DNA from 3 places in the Mucilaginibacter sp. 22184 genome. Region 3 is predicted to be linked to each of the others. Evidence: riboswitches for the same ligand, from Rfam matches in the RefSeq annotation. Region 3 holds a riboswitch; each other region holds the start of a gene.

Region 1 (2,276 bases), on a different contig from region 3:
ACCCGCGTTAGGATAAGCTGATATAAATACATCGGCTTTTTCGGAAAGCTCGGCCAGGTGAGGCCGCATTTCTTTAGCACCCAAAGCACAGTTTAAACCTACCGAAAGCAGGTTAGCATGCCGTACCGAGTTCCAGAAAGCCTCCACAGTTTGACCCGACAGGGTACGCCCCGAAGCATCGGTAATAGTACCTGAGATCATAATAGGCAGATGTTTACCCGATTCATTTGCATACCTGTTGATAGCAAATAAAGCAGCCTTGGCGTTCAGGGTATCAAATATGGTTTCAACGAGCAACAGATCGCTGCCGCCATCAACCAGGCCACGTACCTGGTCATAATAAGCTTCGGCCAGGTCATCAAATGTTACGGCGCGATATCCCGGATCATTTACATCTGGGGACAGCGATGCGGTACGGTTGGTTGGCCCAACAGCACCTGCCACAAAACGAGGTTTAGCCGGATTTTTGGCGGTATATTCTTCGGCAACTTCTCGGGCCAGGCGTGCACCTTCATAGCTCAGCTCATATGCCAGTTCCTCCAGCTTATAATCGGCCAGGGAAATTATTTGTGTGCTGAAGGTATTCGTTTCAATAATATCGGCGCCGGCATCCAGGTATTCGGCATGTATAGCCTTGATAATATCAGGGCGAGTAATGTTCAGCAGGTCGTTATTGCCCTGCAAATCGGTCGTGTGATCTTTAAAACGCTCCCCACGAAAATCCTGCTCGGATAATTGGTACCGTTGTATCATGGTACCCATTGCCCCGTCAATTACCAGTATGCGTTTCTCTAGTTCTTTTTTAATATCCATGTTGGTATCAAATAGCTAGTATCAAGTATCAAGGACCGAAAACCCGGCGCCTGATGGTAGTATAGCAGGAATAAAGGCAGAAACTGTCTTGCTACCTGATACTAGCTACTTGATACTAAAAAATACAGCTTATCTCGAAAAGTCGGGTATATGACTGACTTTCGCTTATCTTTCCCAACATGTTGTGTATTGTTGAGTAGAATGTAGCACCTTGTATGGTACAGGTTGCTAAGACATCGCAGGGTCTAATCCCTCCGCCTTTCTCTATAAGCAATGCAAAGGTGCACAATAAAGCTTTAATATGCAATAGTTTTACCTCCTCCAATGGTGTACTTTATACGTGTTTACAATTGCATGAATATTTAGCATGAGGTATAGAGGAGTTATGCTACTAAAATCCCGCCATTACGTGTCCGGGAAAACTTTTTAAACCTTAAATTTTAACATTTTTTAATCAAAAACGAAGTAAAAACGCTTGTTTTTTGATCACTTTAACAAAGTTTTAACGCTGTTTTAACACTTTTTAACAAAATTTTTGCCCGTTTTGGAAAGTTTAAAAAGTATTAAATGATTGACCATAAAAGAGCGAAATACCGAACGGTCGGTTTTGTGCTTATCTGGACTTTAACTAAACAGCCCGGTTCTTTTTGCAAAGAACCGGGCTGTTGTATAAAAATATGTTTTCTGGCTATTATCTTCTTCTGCCGAATAAGCGCAGGATCATCAGGAAAAGATTGATGAAATCCAGATATAAAGTTAAGCCACCCATCAATGCCATTTTTGAAGCCGATGCATCACCGTATTCCAAACCTGCGCCAATACGTTTTAGTTTCTGTACGTCATAAGCGGTTAAACCTACAAATACAGCTACACCTACGTAGCTAATGATATAATCTAAGCCACTGCTGTGCATAAACATATTCAATAAAGATGCTACGATAATACCAATCAGTCCCATCATCAGGATTGGGCCATATTTGGTCAAATCGGTATTTGTTGTATAACCGGCGATGGCCATTACACCAAATACTACCGATGTAGTGATAAACACACCTAAAACCGAGCCTGCCGTAAAAACCAACAGTATATAGCTTAAGCTAATACCCATTATTGCCGAAAAAGCAATAAACAAGAACGCTAAAACCCCGTAGGATAACCGGTTAAAGCCAAAAGAGATGATTAACACGAATGCAAGCGGTGCAAACATCGTAATAGTACCTAAACCTGTATTACGACCAGTGACAGGATCGATAAGCATATTAAGCAGGGCCTGATTCTGAGAAAATAAGAATGCACAGACTGCCGAAAGGCCCAATGCCACAAACATCCATAAAAACACATTGGCTATGAATTTACGTGATGCATCCGTTTCGTTTAATTGTATTACGTTTTTATAAACGTATTCAGGATCTTTAGTTTCCATTTTTTTATTAAAATAAATTAATATACGAATTTACGAATAA
Region 2 (2,276 bases), on a different contig from region 3:
AAAGGACAATACAGCACCAAATCCATTTTTTAAATATTTTTTTGCCAGGGCATGATATGGGGATGAAGCAAGGCCCGGATAACTAACCTTAGCTACCTGCGGATGCTGCTCCAGCCATTTGGCCAGTTCTAAAGCGTTATCTACATGGCGCTGTACACGCAAAGACAACGTTTCCAAACCCTGTATATTCAACCAGGCGTTAAACGGTGATTGCGATGGACCGAAATCTCGCAAACCTTCCACACGGGCACGTATAATAAATTGGATATTGCCAAAAGGGCCGTCAATACCAAATACATCGGCAAATACTAATCCGTGGTAACCTTCAGATGGTTCAGTAAACTGAGGAAATTTTCCGTTACCCCAATTGTAGTTACCACCATCAACTATAATACCGCCAATGCTGGTTCCGTGACCGCCGATCCATTTAGTGGTTGATTCTACCACGATATGAGCACCATGCTCCAAGGGGCGGAATAGGTAACCTGCCGCACCGAATGTATTATCAACGATCAGCGGTAGATCATGCTTTTTAGCCAGGGCTGCTACTTTTTCAAAATCGGCTATAGCAAAACCCGGGTTACCTACAGTTTCCAGGTAAATGGCCTTTGTTTTATTATCGATTAAAGCCTCCAGATTTTCGGCGGTATCATCTTTGGCAAAGCGAACATCGATGCCTAATCGCTTAAAAGCTACTTTAAACTGATTGTATGTACCGCCGTACAGGAAAGGGGAGGTCACGAAGTTATCGCCAGCCTGTAATATATTATTTAGTGCTAAAAATTGTGCTGCCTGCCCGGATGCTGTGGCTAAGGCTGCAACACCGCCTTCTAAAGCCGCTACCCGTTTTTCAAAAACATCGGTAGTGGGGTTCATTAAGCGGGTGTAGATATTACCAAACTCCTTGAGCGCGAAAAGATTAGCACCATGCTCCGCATTTTTAAATACGTATGATGTGGTTTGATAAAGTGGTACAGCACGTGAGCCTGTTGTTGGATCAACCTCCTGACCGGCGTGTAATTGAAGGGTTTCGAATTTTAAATTGTTGGCAGACATAGTTGTAAGATTGAAATGTGTTTAATTAATTTTTTACTGTTTTGATGGATTTTTAACGGGCGGGTAAATAAACTTTACCTGTTTGTTGCAACACGTGTTTTCCGGGATCAGAAAAAGAGGACGCGTCCAGTGGATCAGCAGCAACACATACACATACTGCTAATATTTAAGCAAATAGGTTGTATGTTACCGTTTGAGGTATTAAAAATGTGGCGCTGACTAAATTTAATTAAACTTTTCATGGTTATAAATTTATATTCCCCGGGGTTATTTTCCGGGACAGGAATTGGCACCTTCTCCAATTTTGGAGGGTTGCCAGCGGGTCATTGAGCCTGATCTCTCGCCGCTTCTTTATAAATCAAAACCCGAACTATCGCGGAGAATTGATCAATGGTATCGCTACCAAATATTGTTGCAAATATAGGGTGATATAAATTAAAAAACCAAATTAAATTTTAGTAACTTGTTTTAACCAATGAATACCTGCGTAAAAAAGTGCATTTTCTTACTTATTAGTCTTTCATACTCATTAGCCAGTTTTGGGCAGATCAAAGAAGATACTGCTCTAATAAAACCTGAATTAATTGAAAAAGACTCTCTGTTTGTAAAGCGGTTAGCTCATGTATATAAAAATGCTCCGGCCAGTATACTACCATTGTTTAATGCAGTAAACCGAAAAAGTAATGACCTTGGTTTTAATTATTACTCAGTTCGTGGCATTTACGAAATCGGGTATTTATCCATTCGCTATCATTTTATTTTCTTTAAAGATAAGTTGATCAGTTATGAACTAAGCTCTCTTTTACCATTTGACAGCCGATTAACAAACAGGTACAGAGAAATTTGCTCACTACTATTTGAGCCCGGCAATGGTTATTTCACTAAGCCTGTTTATTACAAATACGATGAGATGGTAAAGCCTTTAAATACGAACACAAAACAATATACAACAGATAAAAAAATACAATTTTTAATGACACCGTACTCGGGTGAGATATATGGTGTTTATGCTTTTATGGGGTATTCCCCCATTTTACTTGAAAATCGACGTAATTATAACGCCATAAAAGATAAGATCACTCCCGAAATTGAGCTCATGTTACTTTACAGTAAAAATCCTGCTACACGTTTATCGGCAATTGAATATTACTATCAACACCCGGAACAATTTATAAAGGATAAAGACAGGTATGAAAAAAGGGTCAAGGCCATATATGCGG
Region 3 (2,276 bases):
CGCTTGTCGGTAATACCTCAGAACCTAAGTCGGTTAGCAAGTATGAGAAGTCGTTTAGTATGAACGTACAATATTTTGAGCAGTCGGTTGTATTTCAGCAAAAAGTAAAACTTAAAAACGGGCAAGCATTGGTTAATGGTACATTGAATTATATGGTATGCAGCAATAAGCAGTGTTTACCCCCCGAAGATGTTGAATTCAGTATTCCGGTAAAGTAAAAGATTTAATAATATAGTTTAATAGCTCATTAGCCACCAATTGACCTGTTAAACTAATAAAGATGCCGGGTAGATAAGCGCTTGCTTTTACCTCGGCTTATACAAGCAAATACCATGAAATCGAAATTTATCACTAAAATCCACATACAGAATGGTGGCGCCCTTTTCTGTTGTCACCCGTATTGTTAACTCATGTGGTTTATCCCGGAAATTGATCTGATGTAAGATCGACATCCTGGCTGTACTAAGTGCGTTGCTTTGCTATGGTGGTAAAACAGGCGTGTGCTGTACAGACCAGGATGTTGATTGCTTACAAGGTATGAAATTAATGGAAACTACTGTTTATAAAAATATTCTACTAAATCCATAGATTTAATTGTATTTATAATATTTATTGTTACCTTTACAGCATTCTAATTAACCCCACCATTAATTAGTTGATTTATAAAGAATAAGGGAGAGGAAGTCTCTATGATCTTATAGCAACTTTTCATTATTGAAATAAGTGCTAAACTTTTTTCCGAAGCAATAAGGCTCTGGAAATATAAATTAACTAAAAATCATGAACACATTTAAGTACCTGCATTTCCGCACGCAACCGGCAAACATCAAGCGATGTTGTTGTTTGGTTCAGTATGCCTTCTGGTTTTAAAGGAGCAGTTCCCTGAAATTTTGCTGCGGTTTTTTAACTCGTCCCATCCGGGCGGGAGAGAATTACTTGCGCCAAATTTTTAACACGCTATTTATCAATTACTAACAACTAAAACTTATAAAAATGAAAATCACAAACTACCTGACCAAAGCCAGGCTGCTTTCTGCCGGCTTGCTGCTTAGCGGTGTTACCGTGTTGTCAGCTCATGAAAACCCTAAACCGAAATTTATAAAAGAAGGAAAATGGCGCGGTGTATTCACCGTAAGCGAATCCAAGGTGCCTTTTAATTTCGAGCTGAAAGGCAAAGATGCCGAGCATGCTGTTTTTACATTAATCAATGGTTCTCGCAGAGATAATTTCCATGTGAAGTCTATTGGGGTCGATTCGGTTTATATCAAAATGAATACCTACGATGCCGCGCTGGTTGCCAAAATTGAAGACGACGGCTCTTTAAGTGGTGAATACCGCAGCCTGGTACCAGGTTTCAGAGGTAACTCTTTGCCATTCACAGCCGAGTACGGCAAAACATACCGATTTGTTGAGCCAGGAAAAGACGTGGCACCTACGGCCGATCTGACCGGTAAATGGGAAATCAAAACCTATAGTAAAGAGGCCGTCCCTGCATCTATCGCCCTATTAAAACAAAAAGGTAACAAACTCACCGGCGTGGTGATGACTGTAGTTGGTGACACGCGCGAATTGGAAGGAACCGTACAGGGTGATGAGTTTGCCCTAAGCGGTTTTACCGGTCCGAGCCCCTTTATTATTAAAGGTAAGATCAATGCGGATGGCTCTATCAGCGGCGAAGAAGGTTTCGGCATCTATAAAAACCTCAAGTTTGATGCCGCTAAAAAAACTGATGTGGAGCTACCTGACCCATATAAGCTTACTTTTTTAAAAGAAGGTTATAAAAAGCTGGATTTTTCTTTCCCTGGTATTGATGGTAAAGAAGTGTCACTGAGCGATAATAAATACAAAGGTAAGGTGGTGATTGTAGAGATTATCGGTACATGGTGCCCTAACTGTACCGATCAGACTGTTTTCCTGTCGCCCTGGTTCAACAAAAATCATAATCGCGGTGTAGAAGCTATAGCCATTGGATTTGAGCAGAAAGATAGCCTTGATTATGCCAAATACACTTTAGGTAAGCTTCGGGACAAGTATGCCATTAACTATGATATCGCCTTTGGAGGTTTAGCCGATAAAAAACTGGTATCACAAAAACTCCCGGCTCTTAACAAATTCATTGCCTTCCCAACAACAATAATTATCGACAGAAAAGGTGATGTAAGGGAAATATATACTGGCTATACCGGAACTATCACCGGCAAATATCACCAGGATTATGAGAAAAAATTCAACAAGCTGCTAGATGAACTGATAGCCGAACCGGCACCTGAAACAGC

What was found. A riboswitch is a leader RNA that binds a small molecule or an ion and turns the genes downstream of it on or off. The one in region 3 is predicted to bind S-adenosylmethionine.
Region 1: it holds a riboswitch for S-adenosylmethionine, as region 3 does, so the genes downstream of both, metH (methionine synthase) here and ACTJKG_RS17810 (peroxiredoxin family protein) in region 3, are expected to answer to the same signal.
Region 2: it holds a riboswitch for S-adenosylmethionine, as region 3 does, so the genes downstream of both, ACTJKG_RS12460 (O-acetylhomoserine aminocarboxypropyltransferase/cysteine synthase family protein) here and ACTJKG_RS17810 (peroxiredoxin family protein) in region 3, are expected to answer to the same signal.

Annotation. Positions count from the first base shown of each region.
Region 1 is NZ_JBQEPI010000001.1:586,548-588,823, forward strand. Features, by position in the region: gene metH (methionine synthase) at 1-813, opposite strand, end outside; SAM riboswitch class I at 976-1,086, opposite strand; gene ACTJKG_RS02460 (Bax inhibitor-1/YccA family protein) at 1,505-2,236, opposite strand.
Region 2 is NZ_JBQEPI010000005.1:99,742-102,017, reverse strand. Features, by position in the region: gene ACTJKG_RS12460 (O-acetylhomoserine aminocarboxypropyltransferase/cysteine synthase family protein) at 1-1,056, opposite strand, end outside; SAM riboswitch class I at 1,306-1,416, opposite strand; gene ACTJKG_RS12455 (hypothetical protein) at 1,532-2,276, shown strand, end outside.
Region 3 is NZ_JBQEPI010000007.1:414,155-416,430, forward strand. Features, by position in the region: gene ACTJKG_RS17805 (protein-disulfide reductase DsbD domain-containing protein) at 1-218, shown strand, start outside; SAM riboswitch class I at 658-769, shown strand; gene ACTJKG_RS17810 (peroxiredoxin family protein) at 994-2,276, shown strand, end outside.